Regions from separate parts of the Marinobacter sp. SS13-12 genome, predicted to be linked through region 4. Evidence: predicted binding sites of a transcription regulator. Region 4 holds the regulator's gene; each other region holds the start of a gene.
The links. The regulator sigma-54, encoded in region 4, starts transcription at its own class of promoters, with help from an activator protein. The targets are predictions, from matches to a motif close to ANTGGCATNNANNTTGCTNT.
Positions count from the first base shown of each region.

Region 1 (4,224 bases), on a different contig from region 4:
TTCAGCCACTACTTTGTAGGGGCCGGGAGGCAAACTGTTGCCGTTGCCGTCCTTGCCGTCCCAGCTGAACCCGGTCACACCAGCCTGCTGGGAGCCCATATCAATCTGGCGCACCCGCTCGCCGGCCTGGTTCTCGATGGAAATCCTCAGGCCAGAGGTGCTGGCAGGCACGTCAACGTTGCCGGAAATCTCGCCCTCGGCACCCAGGATGCCCACCGAAGACGGCGCCAGAACGGTACGGCCGACCATGGCCGAGGCCTGCAATGCCTGCGTCGAGCGGAACTGGTTTGCCACATCGTCGACGCTGCCGGAAAGCCCCTGCATTTCTTCCAGCGAGCTGAACTGCGCCAGCTGTGAGATGAATTCGCCATTATCCTGGGGTTCCAGGGGGTTCTGGTTCTTCAACTGGGCGATCATCAGCTCCATGAACTCGTTCTTGCCAAGTTCATTGCCGCTTTTGGTTTGCTGCTGATCGAGCTTGTACTTGCTCAGCACATCCGAGGCGTCTGCCGGGTTAATTGCGCTCATGGTTCAATCCTCGCTCGGTTACTGCTGACCCAGGGTCAGGATGCGCTGCATCATGGATTTGGCGCTGTTCATGATGTCCACATTCATCTGGAAGCTACGGGACGACGACATCATGTCTGCCATCTCTTCAACCACATTCACGTTGGGGTAAAACACATACCCCTCTTCGTTGGCTGCGGGATGATCCGGCTGGAACCGCATCTGCAGTTCGGCGTCGCTCTCGACGATGCCTTCAACCCGGACACCGGCACCCGGGCCTTCCTCGCTGCCGAAGGCCTGGCCCTGTTGTGACGGATTCAGCATGGACTGCTGAATGGCCGCGAACACGGGCTTGCGGGCACGATAGGTCTGCTCGGTACTGGAACTGGCAGTCTCCGCGTTGGCGATGTTGGACGCAGTGGTGTTCAGCCGCAGTGACTGGGCTGTCATGCCGGACCCGGCGATATCGAAAATGCTACCCAGTGACATGGTGTTGCTCCTCAGTTATTTGACTGCGCCCGGATCACTGACCCGAGAGTGCCTTTTTAATGCCTGTGACTTTGCCGTTCAGGAACTGGAAACTGGCCTGGTAATCCATGGCGTTGCGCATGAAGCGGGTCTGCTCCTGCTGCGTATCCACGGTATTGCCATCCACTGAAGGCTGATTCGGAACCCGGTACATCAATTCGCTGTCCTGGCCCATGGGTGACGTGTCCATATGGGACTCGTGAGTCCGCGTCATACCGAACCCGCTCATGCCCTCCTGGGCTTTTTCCATCATCGCCTGAAAGTCGATATCCCGTGCCTTGTAGCCCGGGGTGTCAGCGTTGGCGAGATTGTTTGCCAGCACTTCGGCACGCTTCACCCGCCCCTCCAGGGCGTGTTGATGAATGCCTAATGCTTTGTCCAGGGAAATAGCCATAATGCCTCCGATTCCTGCACCCGGCGTTGTTCGCATTGCCGTTTGTGCCTTTTGCAGGACTAAAAGCAATCACGATGCCAGTTTTCAGGAGTTGTTGCGGGGCGTGGGCTGTGGCGAGGTTCGGGTCAGTGAGGTGGCGATGAGATGGAGAAAAGTATGGCGAAAGCGGCAAGGGATTTCCCCCACCGGAACCGGCAGGGGCAAGCCGTTGGTCGCCCGTTGACAACTACCGTGGCCAGCGGCTCACAAACTCTTTTGGATCGGGCCTGGGCACCGGGGGTTTGGCTGAGCTAACGCTGCCGGTGTATAGAAAACCGGTAATCGTTTCATGATCCTCCAGCCCGAGGCCTTTGGCGATATCAGGATTGTATGCCAGGCCACCGGTGCGCCACATGCCACCATAGCCGGCAGCTTCCAGCGCCAGCAGCAAATACCCCATACCAACGGCGGCTGACATGGTCTGCTCTATTTCCGGTACCTTTGGATGCGTCTGGTGAGAGACGATGCCCACGATAATCATCGGCGCCCTCAACGGGTTCTGGCGAAGCTTATCCCTCACCTTATCCGGGGCATCCTCATCACAGGTTGATGCAAACAGCTCGCCCAGCGCTGTCAGGGCTTCCTCGCCTTCAATAACCAGATAGCGCCAGGGCCGCAAAAGCGCATGGTCCGGCGCCCTCGCGGCGCAGGCGAAGGCTTTTTCCAGGGTTTCCGCATCCGGTGCCGGCGCAGCCAGGCGCGACTCCGAAGACCGGTTCAACAAAGCATCCATTACTGCAGTCATAGTGTCTCACTGTGGTTGTCTGAAAGCCGTCAGTTCGGGCCCCAATAGCCCTTACGAATTGTGGGACAGATGTATTACTGTTAGTCTTTAGTCTAAGTACTTTCCACGATAAAAAGTACTATCTACCCTAACAACGAAAAAAAGCCGGTAGACACTTTATGAGCCAACAGCAACGCTTTCGCAACTTCCCGGATTCGCTTCTGACATGATGAGCGCCCCGATTGACCTGCGTAACGCCAGTTCCAGCGCCAGCAAGGCCGCTGTACTGGATTCGCAGAACAACCCGATTGCCATTCCCCCCATGCCGGATTACAGCGGCAGGATTCTGGCATACACCACAACTGCCGGCATCATTGTTTCGGGCATCCTGCAGGATGTATTTGGCCTGTGGATGCTGTGGCTGCTGGCCGGCGCCCTCACCTGGCCCCACATCGCCCATCAGCTTACCCGTAAAACCTTTCTGCGTAGCTCGCCCCGTATCCGGCAGAAAATGCTGCTGGTGGATTGCGCCATCGGGGGCGGGTTCGTCGGCTGCATCGGGCTTATTGCCATTCCGTCGGTAGCCGTCGTGCTGATGCTGATGTTCAGTTGCCTGATCATTGGCGGTATTCGCCAGTGGCTTTTCGGCACGGTCATCATGGCAGCGAGTATTGCGATCGGCGTGGCCATTGTCGGGCCGGCAGACTCGTTCCAGTCACCGATGATTACCAGCATTATTGCCATACTCGCGACAGGGCTCTACATCTGCGTTACTGCCTTCTATTCCCACCAACAGGCCCGTGCCCTGATGATGGCAAAGACCCAGATCCAGAATCAACGGGAACAGTCCATCGCACTGTCCCACAAACTGTCCAAGTACCTGTCACCCCAGGTGTGGCAGTCCATCTTTACCGGTGAGCGGGATGTGCGGCTGGAAACCCAGCGCAAGAAACTGGCGGTGTTCTTTTCCGACATCAAGGGCTTTACCGAACTGTCCGAAGAGATGGAACCGGAAGCACTGACCGAACTGCTGAACCACTACTTCAATGAAATGTCCGAGGTGGCCCTAAAGTACGGCGGCACCATCGACAAGTTTGTCGGCGACTCCATCATGATCTTCTTCGGCGACCCCACCAGCCGTGGCCAGAAAGAGGATGCCTTCGCCTGTGTGTCCATGGCCGTGGAAATGCGCAAGCACATGAAAATCATGCGCCAGAAATGGCGCAGCCAGGGCATCAAGACACCGCTGGAAATCCGCATGGGCATCAGTACCGGCTATACCACAGTGGGCAACTTCGGCGCCGAGAATCGCATGGACTACACCATCATCGGCAAGGAAGTGAACCTGGCCAGTCGCCTCGAATCCCTCGCCGAGCCCGGTGAGATCCTGATCTCCTACGAGACCTTCTCGCTGATCAAGGACCGCATCATGTGCCGGGACAAGGGCGAGATCACGGTGAAAGGCTTCGGCCGCCCGGTATCCATCTACGAGGTGGTGGACTTCCGCCGGGACATGGGCCCCAACCGCAGCTTCCTGGAGCACGAACACAGCGGCTTCGCCATGTACCTGGACTCGGAAAAGATCACCGAGCGGGAACGCGAGTCTATCCTTTGCGCCCTGGAAGACGCCGCCGAGCGCCTGCGCCAGGAAGAGGATTCCTGACGCGCCCGCCCGTTACTGCCGGATCAGCCTCGGCCCTGCTGCGTCTTCCGGCTCAGTGCTACGCCAGGGGTTGATGTCCAGCCCTCCCCTTCGGGTATATCGTGCGCAGACCGACAGGTGTTCCGGTTTGCAGCGAGCCATCAGGTCCGTGAACAGGGTTTCCACACAGTGCTCATGGAAGTCCTGCTTCTGGCGAAAGCTCACGATGTACTGCAGTAGCCCCGCCCGGTCGATTGCCGGGCCGGTGTAGTCGATCATCACCGAGGCCCAGTCCGGCTGGCCGGTTACCGGGCAGTTGCTCTTCAGCAGATGTGAGCACAGTTTTTCAGAAACCACATCGCCACCGGCCGTCAGGCTGTCCGGGTTATA
Region 1 is NZ_JASSUA010000003.1:237,271-241,494, reverse strand. It holds gene QPL94_RS17055 (flagellar hook assembly protein FlgD) at 1-528, opposite strand, end outside; gene flgC (flagellar basal body rod protein FlgC) at 547-996, opposite strand; gene flgB (flagellar basal body rod protein FlgB) at 1,031-1,429, opposite strand; gene QPL94_RS17040 (nitroreductase family protein) at 1,656-2,213, opposite strand; gene QPL94_RS17035 (adenylate/guanylate cyclase domain-containing protein) at 2,419-3,855, shown strand; gene queF (NADPH-dependent 7-cyano-7-deazaguanine reductase QueF) at 3,868-4,224, opposite strand, start outside.
Region 1: flgB (flagellar basal body rod protein FlgB) is a predicted target of sigma-54. The motif match lies at 1,492-1,511, and genes of this name have one in related genera.

Region 2 (4,224 bases), 1.2 Mb from region 4:
GCACTTCTGGAGGTACCTGCTGCCAGTAGAGCGGTACGAAGCCCTTGAACGCAGCCTCGAAACCCGGCCATTTATTCTCGATGACCCGCCACACGAATCCGGCCTTGAACACACAGCGGGTAACCTCCGACAGGTAGCGGTCGTCGCTCCGGGCTTCCAGCTCGTCAGGCCCGGCGACCCAGGGTAGCAGTGCCCGCAATTCGGCGTCTCCTCCCTTGCGGGCGGCTGCCTGGCTGTAAATTCTGGCAAAGGACATGGAGTAATATCCGAAATCTGGTTGTAGGTTTGAAGGTGTGTGGTCCACTATAAAGGAAACCAATCCGGTCAGGGAGTCATGCGAATGCCAACTATAGGATGGGTCTTTCTTCTGGGTGCCATTGCCTTGGTGCTTGGCGGACTGTTCATGCTGCGTGACAGCGGCAAGATGCCGATTTCAAAGGAAAAAATGAAGAAAATACAGGCGCGGAAAGCAGAAATCGAAGCTGAGGAAAGCGCGGAGGACAGAGAGCAGTGGTGACCCCTTCAACCCGCCCGTAATTTCCTCTCCAGCTGTCATGTTCTTCCAGATAACATGTGTAGCCTCAATGTGCGTGTTACAAAATAACACATTTTTCCCAAGCCAACATGGCTCGTTTGCCCGTACTTGAAATTTCTCGGTCCGCTTTGACTTTGCCTGGCGAAAACGCCTTGCGGACAGGTCTTATTCAAGTAAACGGGTCTCAAAATGACAGGATATTATGATTACACGCTGGTCGTTGCATCCTTTGTGGTGGCGGTCCTCGCATCCTATAGCGCATTGTATTTTGGTGCTCAACTGGCGAATCTCGAAGGGGGTAAGGCCAGGCTCTGGCTGACACTCGGTGCCCTGTCCATGGGCACAGGGGTCTGGGTCATGCATTTCGTTGGTATGCAGGCTTACGTAATGCCTGTGGAAACAAGCTACGACCTCACCATAACCGTCGTCTCCTGGCTCGCCGCAGTGGGTGCATCAGGGCTTGCCTTGTACATCATTGGCAAGGAACGTATTGGAAATGTGCAGTTCGCGATCGGCAGCCTCTTCATGGCAGGCGGAATTGTCTCTATGCACTATGTCGGCATGGCTGCGCTGCAAATGGAGCCCGGCATGAGCTACGATCCCGTGCTTTTCACCGCCTCATTGGCCATCGCGCTTGTGGCCTCTGCCGTCGCGCTGCTTATCTGTCGGTGTTTGCAGTCGGTTGATGGGCTGAAAGGAATGGCCTTCCAGTTCGGTGCTGCCCTGATCATGGGTGTGGCGATTTGTGGCATGCACTACACCGGCATGGCCGCGATGATCTATCCCGACAACGCCATGCCCGCCGCAGACAATCTTTTGTCGGGTGATTGGTTGGGTGCACCACTTGCCCTGGTTAGCGGTGCGCTCATCTTTGTGGCTCTGGTTATTTCGGGCAACGATGTAAAGCATCGTCGGAACGCAGAATTGCTGGCTCAGGCGGAATCGGAGCGTGTCGAGCGCAAGGCACTTTATGATGCGGCCACCGGGCTGCCAAACCGAGCCAGTCTGGCGAACCATCTGGTCGGAGAGTTGGCCGGAAGTGAATCCGATGACAATACATTTGCCGTGCTTTACCTGGACGTTGCCAACCACCGGGAGATACCTGCAAAGCAGGCTGAAGATGCCATGGCGACACTTGCCAGCGCAATTACGGCTGCAATCGACCAGGGCGTCTATCTTGCCCGCTATTCATCCAGTTCATTTGTGGTGATTGTGAACGATCCGGGGCACCGAAAGCATAAAGGTATGTACCAGCGCCTTCGCAACCTGCCGACTCAAACGGAAGACGGTGGCGTGGCGTTGACCTGGCGGACCGGCCATAGCGTTTTCCCGAATTCAGGCCGCAACAGCCGGATGTTGTTGCGGAAGGCGATGAAAACGGCAGAACTTTCTACGCTGGGGAATTCCAGTGTGTCAGAGCAGGCCGACTCACTGGATCACTTCGGGCCACGCTCTGCGCTGCCTGAGGCATAACGGAGGTTTGCCCTGTGGCGGAAGACAACCAACCCGGATCTACCGATGAACCCGGGACTGATAGTCCCGGTATACCCGGCCGAATACGGCGACCCTCAGCTTTTTATCGCGCAATTGCTGACCTGGCACTCCAGATCTACTCAACTGTGAACCGGTTACATTTAATTACAATCCAGATGTTTATGATGAATGACAAATAATATCCTCTTGTCTCCATAAAAAGGACTTTGTATGTCGTTTCGTCAGTTGTTCTCGACTGTCCTGCTGGTAAGCGCAGCCACCGGCGTTTCAGCCGCCCCGATAACCGTTCAGTGGACAGGCACGCTCGGCGGCAATCCAGATTATGAACCTGCCTCCATCGCATCGAGAATTGCTAACGGGGATACTATTTCCGGTCAGTTTTCCTTCGACACAAACGCTGCATTCGTTCCGTCGATGTCTTTTGGCGCCAATTACTCCGGAGATGGTGACACCATCGGGCACTACCTGCACGACGCATCAATTGGCAGCTACTCCGCTACCATCAATAACGATGTGACCTTCGGTTCAGACCCTTCTGACACTCAAATCTATTACCAGGTGCTCAACGACCATACGCTTGGTATTGATCCGGATGGAATGGATCGCTTTGGTTTCTGGAGCCGGGATGTTAACACCAACTTCAGCGGTACCAGTGTCGCGCCACGAAACTTTCAGATGTTCTTTAATGACCACTCTGGCACCCTCCTGGATGACATTTCGCTTGCGGGAAGTGCCGACAATCTCTCCGCTTTCAGCGATATCAGGGGAGAAATTTCGACCTCCTCGAGTGACGCCGATGAGTCCTTTTTCATGACTTTTTCAGTCGACAGCTTTTCAGTCATCCGTCACGACAATCAGCCGGTAGCTGTGCCCGAACCCGCGACGCTTTCTTTATTCATGCTCGGGCTTGCGGGCCTTGTCGCCCGTCACAGGCGCCGCTGATCGCGCCTTGCGCGCCTATAAAGTGAAGCCGAGGCCGTTCCCTGCCGGGTTGACGGGCACTTCTCCCAGAGTGTGCCCTCAACACCTTATGGCGGTGCCTGAAAACCAACCGGTAAACAGGCGCCAGAACGTTTGCCAACGGGGGCAACCACCTACCGGGCCAGGGTCACGCCCAGAGTCACAGCGCCGGCCAACACCAACAAGATACCGATGAATGAACCCAAGACACGAATGGGCGGAAGGACCTTTTCCAACAGCACGTAGATTGCGATAGCTGCCATCCAGGTCAGGTTCATCACCCCGCCCACAAACATCAGCAACATCAAGACCCAACAACAGCCCACACAGTACAGTCCGTGGCGCAAGCCCATGATCAGGGCGCCCCGGCTGCCCGGGCGCCATTCGTTGAGCAGGAAGTTGAGCGGCGACCGACATTTGGTCAGGCACGCGTTCTTCAGACCGCTCCACTGAAACAGGCCCGCCGCCACCAGGAGTCCGCCTGCTAACAGCGGCGTGGTGCTGCCCATGGCTGAAGTCATCAATTCCCTACTGTAAAGGACCCATTGGGCGAGGGCCGCCGTCAGGCCGAAGGCGAACCAGGCCACCAGATATCCCGTGATAAACCAGGTTGTCAACCGAACGGCTTTTGGCCTGGCCTCGCGCTGGTGTTGAAGACGGGTGAAGCTCAGGACCATGGGCGTAGCGGTGGGCGACATCATGGCGATCATCATTACGCCCCACATGACCATGTTGAGCACCAGCAGACCGCCGTCCCAGGCGGTCATAGCTGGTTGCATCACCGTATGCTCTGGCGAGTGGGCGGCCTGGTCGGGAGTGGCGAGGGCAACCAAATAGATCCAGCTCAACAGACTGATCAGGATAATGCCCGCAACCACTACGCGACGATCCCGCCGGTACGCCTGGGCGCTTGTCTGAATCATGGCCATATCCTCACGGGCCTGTGTAGCTGAATTCCGAATAGGCCGCACTGCGCCGGGCGGTGTCCAGCTCAAGGCCGTATGCCTGATGCCGCAGTGACTCAGAAGTCGCCAGGGTCGCGGGAAACCCGGGCGCAACCGCAAACGGATGGTTGTGCAGCGTCACCGGTTTGCCTTCCTGGCCCTCATTGGCATGAACCACCGCACTGGCGGTCTTCCCCACGCTCAAACGCACTTCGCCCTCGGTGGTTTCATAGTGAATCGGGACATGCTCCACACCCAGCACCTCAGAAATAAACGAGGTCAACACGGCCG
Region 2 is NZ_JASSUA010000001.1:813,741-817,964, forward strand. It holds gene QPL94_RS03705 (DNA-3-methyladenine glycosylase I) at 1-256, opposite strand, end outside; gene QPL94_RS03710 (DUF2897 family protein) at 341-517, shown strand; gene QPL94_RS03715 (MHYT domain-containing protein) at 725-2,008, shown strand; gene QPL94_RS03720 (PEP-CTERM sorting domain-containing protein) at 2,240-2,971, shown strand; gene QPL94_RS03725 (DUF2182 domain-containing protein) at 3,124-3,912, opposite strand; gene QPL94_RS03730 (DUF1326 domain-containing protein) at 3,923-4,224, opposite strand, start outside.
Region 2: QPL94_RS03720 (PEP-CTERM sorting domain-containing protein) is a predicted target of sigma-54. The motif match lies at 2,197-2,216, and genes of this name have one in related genera.

Region 3 (4,224 bases), on a different contig from region 4:
GCCTATTCCATTGAAGTCAACTGACATAACGTTACCTGCTTAGCTGATCAGCCGCAGTGGGCGGCTCCACGAGTTTCATACCTGTCTATCGGCATGCCTTTACATTTCTTTAGCAAATTTTTACACAGTGGACATTACAAGTCAGTCATCTGCCCCGTTTGCGGCAAATGTTTGCCGGCCATGCGGCCACCGAGTGCCGTGGCAGCGGGCCTTACATGGGGATTTCGACGCGGCCCGGTGCCGTCACACGGGCACGGACGGTGCGGGATGAAGACAGGTTTTCCACCAGAACCTGTTCGCCGATGCCACCACTGGCCAGGGCTTTTCCGCGGGAGTTAACCGAGAAGTTTCCGCTGCGGGCGCTGATAATAACATGATCGCCCCGTTCTATTGCCGCAGGGGTCAGCAGCAGATCGGGGGTGAATACGGTACCAGCGTTAACCCCCCGTCGCATTTCCATCCCGATCAGTTGATCCTCGCTGGTGATGGCGCCGCGCCGGATCGAGTTCACGACCACCGAGTCGGTGCGTAACGCGCTCTCGGTCAGTCTCTCCCCCCGGCCAAGCGTGCGGGACGCCACCAGGGCATTACCGGTGATAGTGACGGACACCGGCAGGAACATACGCCAGGGCCGGTCGCCTTCACAGGAAACCAGCAGAGACGGTTGCGTGGTCTTCCAGGGATCGCCGCTGAAAGATACGTCCAGTGGCGTGTCGCAGGTAGCGAGGGAAAGGCGGGCGTCCGGTTTGCCGCTATCGTGGGTCACAGAGAAGCCTTCACCCGCCTGCTTTTCGGCAAACGCCTCCAGGAACTGCCCGGCTGCTGAATAGATTTGCTCCGCTGTGGTATTGGAGGCCATCACGGTCTCTGCATTGGCAGACATTAGCAGAGCGGTAACGAAAATGGTGATGCGCATACGCTGCAGATTGTCCTATGCTGTCAATAATCGGGTAAGGGCTGGAAAATCGGCAAATTCCTAATGATTTCCGATTCCGGCCGTTAAGCCCATTCAGGAGTCAATAAACCGGCACATTAGCCGTGCCGGGTGACGTATTACAGCTACGCAGCAAGATGCGTGCCGGCAGCAAGTCGTTGCGTGCAGGAGAACAGACAATGGCAGGGGTATTGGACAGTGTTAATCAGCGTACGCAGCTGGTGGGACAAAACCGCCTGGAACTTCTGCTGTTCCGGCTTCGTGACCAGCAGATGTATGGCATCAACGTGTTCAAGGTCAAGGAAGTTCTTCAGTGCCCGAAGCTGTCGTCCCTTCCGAACAGCCGGCCCATGGTGTGTGGTGTCGCACACATCCGGGGTGAGACGATCCCGATCATTGATCTTGCCATGTCGATACGGCTCCCGGGCATTCCCCGGGAAGAGTTGGCAAACTGCTTTGTGATCATTACCGAGTACAACCGCAAGACCCAGGGGTTCCTGGTCGGCGGTGTCGATCGCATCGTGAACATGAACTGGGAAGACATACTTCCGCCGCCCAAGGGAGCCGGGAAGGACGGCTACCTTACGGCGGTGACCCGTATTGATGACAGAATTGTCGAGATCATCGATGTGGAGAAAATCCTTTCCGAGGTTTCACCGCTCGAACAGGACGTGGGCGAGGACATACGCACCAGGAGTGCAGAGCGTGCACCGGGCCACCTGCCGGTATTGGTGGTAGATGATTCCTCCGTTGCCAGACGACAGATTGAACGATGCCTGACCGCCATTGGCATGGAAGTCGTTACCAGGAACGATGGCAAGCAGGCTTACGACTACCTTAAGGAAATCACAGCCGACGGGTCCCGTGCGGCAGACCACCTGTCACTGATTATCTCGGATGTCGAAATGCCGGAAATGGATGGGTACACTCTGGTTACCAGGTGCAAGAATGAGCCTGCCATCAGGGATGTGTATATCATGCTGCATACTTCTCTCAGTGGCGTCTTCAACAAAGCCATGGTGCAGAAAGTAGGTGCGGATGATTTCATGGCCAAGTTCAGTCCCGATGAGCTGGCAGAAAGAGTCATGGAGATAATCGACCGAGAGCAGTGACGTTGCTGTCGCTTCCGACTCACCCAATACTGAGATCCAATGAAAGCTGAAATAACGCCACAGGAATACGAGGCCTTCAAAACATTCCTGCAGGATGCGTGTGGCATTTTGCTCGGGGAGAACAAGCAGTACCTTGTCAAAAGCCGCCTGCGCCGAATCATGGAAGAGAACAAGCTGAACACCCTGGGTGAGCTGCTGGAGCGGGTGAAGCGCTCCGGCCGGAGCAGTCTGAAAGAAGTGGTTATCGATGCGATGACCACCAACGAAACCCTGTGGTTCCGTGACAATCACCCGTTCCGTATCCTGCAGGAAAAACTGCTGCCGGAATTCGGTGACCGGAAGGGGACACAGTCCCTGCGTATCTGGTCCGCGGCCTGTTCGACCGGCCAGGAGCCTTATTCCGTGGCCATGATCACTGAAGAGTTCCGGCGCCAGCGGCCGGGTAAACTACGGGATGTGAAAATCACCGCCACCGATATCTCCAAAAGCGTGCTGGAAGTGGCTCGCCGTGGCGAGTACGAGATGATTGCCATTGGCCGCGGCCTTTCACCCGAACGGCAAAAGCAGTTCTTTACCCCGGCCATGAACGGCAGTTGGCAGATCCGGCCGCAAATCAAAAGCATGGTCGAGTTCCGGGAACTGAACCTGCTTGAGCGCTACATGCTTGGCAAGTTCGATATCGTGATGTGCCGAAACGTGCTGATCTACTTTTCGGCAGAATTGAAAAAAGACATTCTGACCCGTATTCATGCCACCCTCAATCCCGGGGGCTACCTGATACTGGGAGCGTCGGAATCGCTGAACGGGCTGCCTCACCTCTATGAAATGGTGCAGTGCCACCCCGGGATCATCTACCGGAAGAAATAGGTCCGTCCTATGCCCCTCAATGTATGGATACTGGTCGCCGCCCAGGCGCTTGCCATGTGCACAGCGCCTTTCATTGTTTTTATCGGAAGTATTCACGGCCGCCTGCTGGCACCCTCACCGGAACTGGCGACTCTGCCGGTGGGGCTGGTGGTTGTGGGCACGGTGCTGGCAATCAAACCCGCTACCTGGTTGATGGAACGTATCGGGCGCAAGCCGGTGATGCTGCTGGGCACCCTGGCCGGAACCCTGGCGGGCAGCCTCGGTGCTCTGGCAGCCTGGACAGCCAGTTTTCCGTTGCTGTGTGTGGCGGCCGTGGTGGGCGGAACGGGCCTGGCCGTGGTGCATCAGTATCGTTTTGCAGCCATGGAATCGGTGTCCTCCGACATGGCGGGTTCCGCTGCAGCCAGAGTGCTGCTGGGCGGGTTGGTAGCGGCCTGGCTGGGACCTGAAATTGCGCTGGCCGGTGGTGGCGGGCAGGCGCAATACCCCTTCATGGGCGGATGGCTTGCCCTGGGTGCGGTTCAGGTGCTGGCCATGGTCGTACTGACGTTCGGCTATCGTGCCAGTGGAGAACATGTGCGTGGGGCCGCAGTCGGTGGCGGTCGCCCCATGACCGCCATTCTGAAGCAGCCCGTCATCTGGGCTGCGATCAGTGCCGCTGCGGTTGGTTACGCGATCATGAGCTTTATCATGACAGCAACTCCCTTGAGTATGACTGACATAGCCAGTCATCCGCTTGAGGATGCCAAACGGGTTATCCAGCTTCACATCATGGCCATGTACCTGCCATCGCTTATCAGCGGCTGGCTGATCCGGGTTGTGGGGATTCCACGGATGATGGGGCTGGGGTTACTGGCGTATCTCGGATGTGTGGTGCTGGCCTTCAGCGGGATCACGTTCCATCATTACCTGTCGGCTTTGATTCTGCTCGGTATTGGCTGGAATTTCCTGTTTGTGGGTGGCACCACGTTACTGCCGCAGGGGTATCAGGATGAAGAGCGTTTCCGGGTGCAGGGGCTGAATGACCTGGTGGTGTTCGGTTCACAGGCAACGGCGGCAATGAGTGCCGGTGCGGTATTGGCGGCGTTCCACTGGACCGGCCTGTTACTGATTGCCGTGCCCTTCCTGGTACTCCATGGCGTACTGATGGCAATCTGGCTGATGGGCCGTCGGGCACCGACCGGGTTGCCAGAATAGCAGGGAAGGGGGCGCCGACGCTCGGTCAGAGCGCCAGCACCCGCTGGCGATCAAACCAGGTTGTAGATGAACACGATGGCCACGGCGATCGGTGTGAAATACCGCAACACCCGA
Region 3 is NZ_JASSUA010000003.1:328,657-332,880, forward strand. It holds gene flgM (flagellar biosynthesis anti-sigma factor FlgM) at 1-27, opposite strand, end outside; gene flgA (flagellar basal body P-ring formation chaperone FlgA) at 212-916, opposite strand; gene QPL94_RS17435 (chemotaxis protein CheV) at 1,114-2,046, shown strand; gene QPL94_RS17440 (CheR family methyltransferase) at 2,086-2,913, shown strand; gene QPL94_RS17445 (MFS transporter) at 2,923-4,110, shown strand; gene QPL94_RS17450 (sodium-dependent transporter) at 4,161-4,224, opposite strand, start outside.
Region 3: flgA (flagellar basal body P-ring formation chaperone FlgA) is a predicted target of sigma-54. The motif match lies at 1,064-1,083, and genes of this name have one in related genera.

Region 4 (4,224 bases):
GGCAAACAGCGGACATCGAACACATAATCCGAGTCCAGCGGCACCCCGTGCTTGAAGCCAAAAGACTGGAACAATAGCGCCAGTTCCTGCTCACGTCGCCCGGCCACCCGCTGCTTGACCATGTCCCTCAGTTCGTACATGGACAGCCCGGTGGTATCGATATAAAGGTCGGCCAGTTTCGACAGGGGTTCCAGCAGTTTTTTCTCGTTGCCGATGGCTTCGCGCAGTGAGGTCCTGTCGTCGCTCAGGGGGTGCTTGCGCCGTGTGGCGTGAAATCGCTGGAGCAGGGACTGTTCATCGGCGTCCAGGTAAATGACCTCGATGGTCACGCCGGTATCCTGCAGGCTGCGGTAGATGTCTTCAAAGTTACTGAGCTCGCCGGACAGATTGCGTGCGTCGATGCTCACCGCCATCTTGCCCAGCCGGCCCGGTGAGCTCTGGGTGGTGGCTTCCCGCGTCAGGGGGAAGAGCAACCCGATGGGCAGGTTGTCAATGCAATAGAAACCCAGGTCCTCCAGCACGTGCAGGGCGGTACTTTTACCGGAGCCTGACCGGCCGCTGACGATGATCAGTTTCATAGCCCATTCACCTCGAATCCAGAGCGGCTCAGCTTCCTTCGGCCGTCATCCGGCGATAGAGAGAGTCCGCATCGGTACACTGGCGGAGTTGATCGCAGAATGCCCGTACATTGAACTTTTCGGCCAGCTGGCTCAGCAGTTCAAGGTGTTCACTGGTCGCTTCCTTGGGAACAATCAGGGCAAACACCAGGTCTACCGGCTGGTTGTCGATGGCATCGAAGGCCACACCTTCTTCCAGGGTCAGCAATACCCCCACAACGTGATCGAGCCCTTCCAGGCGACAGTGGGGAATGGCGATACCCTGGCCAATACCCGTGCTCCCCAGTCGCTCCCGGGCAACGAGGTTGTTGAATATCGCGGTATCACTGAGCGACGGATCGTGTTGCTGGATCTGCTCCGCAATGGTTTCCATAACCCGCTTCTTGCTGGAGGCGGGCATCCTGCAAAGGGCCAGCTCCGGCGCGAGAATGTTCTCGATAGTCAGGGATGTGTCGGTCATGAATCGACTGCAGTTCCGTAAAAAAAGGCTGCGGCAGCTTTTGTAACGAAGCCGGCGCCGCAGCTCGATTAACTGTTATGCACCAAACAGGACGCCCTAGCGGGCTCCGTTTCCGTGCATCCGGTCAACGTTCTTTTCCTTGTGCTTCAGGATCTGCCTGTCCAGCTTGTCCACCAGCGCATCAATGGCGGCATACATATCGCTGTTTTCGGCCTTTGCGTGAATCTCACCACCTATCACGTGTAGCGTAGCTTCCGCCATCTGGCGCACTTTTTCCACCTCAAGGGTGACCTGGCAATTGCTGATGTGGTCAAAGTGACGCTCAAGCTTGTCAAACTTGCCTGTTACGTAATCTTTCAGTGCGGGAGTCAATTCTACGTGATGGCCTGAAATATTGAGTTGCATAGGCTTCTCCTGTTATCGGATTTTACTACTACACCAGTCGCTTTCTTTCGTTGGACGGAGGAATGTGCATTGCCTCACGGTACTTGGCCACGGTTCGTCTCGCTACCTTGATACCCTGTTCTCCTAGCATGGCTGCAATTTTACTGTCGCTCAATGGCTTTTTCGGGGTTTCCGTTGCAATCAGCTTCTTGATCATGGCCCGGATTGCCGTAGAGGAACATTCTCCGCCCTCGTCAGTGCTGACATGGCTGGAGAAAAAATACTTGAGTTCAAATATGCCACGCGGCGTGTGCATGTATTTCTGGGTGGTCACCCTGGAAATGGTCGACTCATGCATTTCCACCGCCTGGGCAATGTCCGACAGGATCAGTGGCTTCATGTATTCCTCGCCATGGTCCAGGAATCCCTGCTGGTGCTCGACAATTCGCGTGGCTACCTTGAGCAGAGTCTCGTTACGGCTTTGCAGGCTCTTGATAAACCATTTCGCTTCCTGCAGTTGGTCTCGCAGGTAAGTGTTGTCGGCACTGCTGTCCGCACGCTTTATAAGTGAAGCATAGCTGGCATTGACACGAATGCGCGGTGCAATTTCCGGATTCAGCTCTACCCGCCAGCGTTCGTTGTGCTTGCGCACGATCACGTCCGGGATGACGTAGTCCGGTTCGGCCTGGTCGAGGGTATCGCCCGGGCGCGGATTCAGCCCGGTAATGAGGGCCAGAACGTCCCGCAACTGATCTTCCTTCAGGCGGCTGCGGCGCAGCAGTTGTGCGTAATCACGATTGCCCAGAAGATTAATGTAGTGGGTGATCACCAGCCGTGCCTGGGCGAGCCACGGGGTATCCGGTGGCAGCTGGTTCAGCTGGATCAGCAGACATTCCTGAAGATTCCGGGCGAAGACACCAGGCGGATCAAAATGCTGCAACCGGTGAAGTACGGCTTCCACCTCGTCCATTTCAAGCGGGTCTTCATCAGACTCTTCCATCATCCCGGAATGGATCTCTTCCAGGGGAGAGGTGAGGTACCCGTGATTATCAACCGCATCCATCAGCGCGTGGGCGATGGCCTGGTCCCGTTCGCTCAGGGGCGTCAGGTTCAGTTGCCACTCCAGGTGATCGTGCAGGGTTTCCGTAGGCGAGTTGCGAGTTTCAAAATCGTTGTCGTTTTCATCGTCGTTACGGGCCGATGACGCGGGTGCCGACTGGTAGATGTCGTCCCAGGCGGTGTCGACCGGAAGGTCATCGGGAATGGTGTCGGGGCTGTCGGTCTCTGACGACCAGTCAGGCCCGTTTTCGGATTCATCCCAGTCTGAAGACGATTCGGAGGCGGTGTTTGACTCTTCTGTCGATGAGGCTTCGGCAGCGGTGTCGTTCTCGTTTTCCGTGGATTCCGGATTCTGGTTATCGTCGTCTTCCGAGGTTTCCAGCATGGGGTTGGATTCCAGCGCCTGCTGGATTTCCTGCTGGAGGTCGAGGGTGGAGAGCTGCAGTAGCCTGATAGCCTGTTGCAGCTGGGGCGTCATGGTCAGGCTTTGACCCAGCTTTAACTGTAATGAGGCTTTCATAACCATAGTTCAGGATCCGTCACTCGGTCGCTCTCGGCCTTTCCGGGGAGTTGAGGTTGCATAAAAACTCTTTGTATGCTGGCAACTTGCCGTGCCAAGCAAGTTCTTTGCCGAGTGTACTACAGGCGAAATTCATTGCCTAGATACACTTCCTTGACCTGCTGGTTGGCAAGAATAGCTTCCGAGTTGCCGGATGCGATGATATGGCCTCCGCTGACTATATAGGCGTTCTCACAGATGTCGAGTGTTTCCCTCACATTGTGGTCGGTGATCAGCACTCCAATGCCCTTGTCCCGCAGGTGGCGGATAATGTGCTTGATGTCGCTCACCGAGATCGGGTCCACCCCCGCAAAGGGTTCATCCAGAAGAATAAATGCCGGCTCCATCGCCAGGGCCCGGGCGATTTCGACTCTCCGGCGCTCGCCACCCGACAGCGCCATACCGGGGCTGTCGCGGATATGGGTGATATGAAACTCTTCCAGCAGCTCTTCCAGCTTGGCATCCCGTTGGCTGCGGTTAAGTTCGCGGCGGGTCTCCAGAATGGCCATGATGTTGTCACGTACGGTCAGTTTGCGGAACACCGACGCTTCCTGGGGCAGATAGCCGATACCCTTGCGGGCCCTGCCGTGCATTGGTAGTGGCGTGATGTCCTGGTTGTCGATGGTGATCCGGCCATTGTCGGCGGGAACCAGCCCTACAATCATGTAAAAGCAGGTGGTCTTGCCGGCGCCGTTGGGGCCCAGGAGGCCGACAATTTCACCGCTGCGGATCTGCAGGGAAACGTCGATGACAACTTTCTTCTGCTTGTAGCTTTTTGCCAGGTTACTGGCTCTGAGAACTGCCATCGGTATCCTGTCTGTCGGGGTTGCTGGGAGAGTTGCTGGTTCTGTTGCGGGGTTGTATGACCATCTCCACACGGCCACTGCCTTCGCCCGCGTCAGCAGCGCCTTCGGCGGTAACAACACGTTCGGCACTGTCGTAGTGGATAACATCCCCACGGAACAGGTTACCGTCCTGCTCAATAACCGCCTCACGTTCGAAGGTTACCCGGTTTTCGGCGGCTGACCAGATGATCGTCAGGGCGCGGGCATCTGTTTCTCCCTGTCCTTCCGTTGCCGGCTGCCGGTAATGAGCTGGCTGTCCGGTTGCTTCAATGCGGCTGACACCGTTCTCGTCCCGGTAAA
Region 4 is NZ_JASSUA010000001.1:2,035,258-2,039,481, forward strand. It holds gene rapZ (RNase adapter RapZ) at 1-578, opposite strand, end outside; gene ptsN (PTS IIA-like nitrogen regulatory protein PtsN) at 607-1,077, opposite strand; gene hpf (ribosome hibernation promoting factor) at 1,174-1,482, opposite strand; gene QPL94_RS09400 (RNA polymerase factor sigma-54) at 1,511-3,040, opposite strand; gene lptB (LPS export ABC transporter ATP-binding protein) at 3,160-3,885, opposite strand; gene lptA (lipopolysaccharide transport periplasmic protein LptA) at 3,863-4,224, opposite strand, start outside.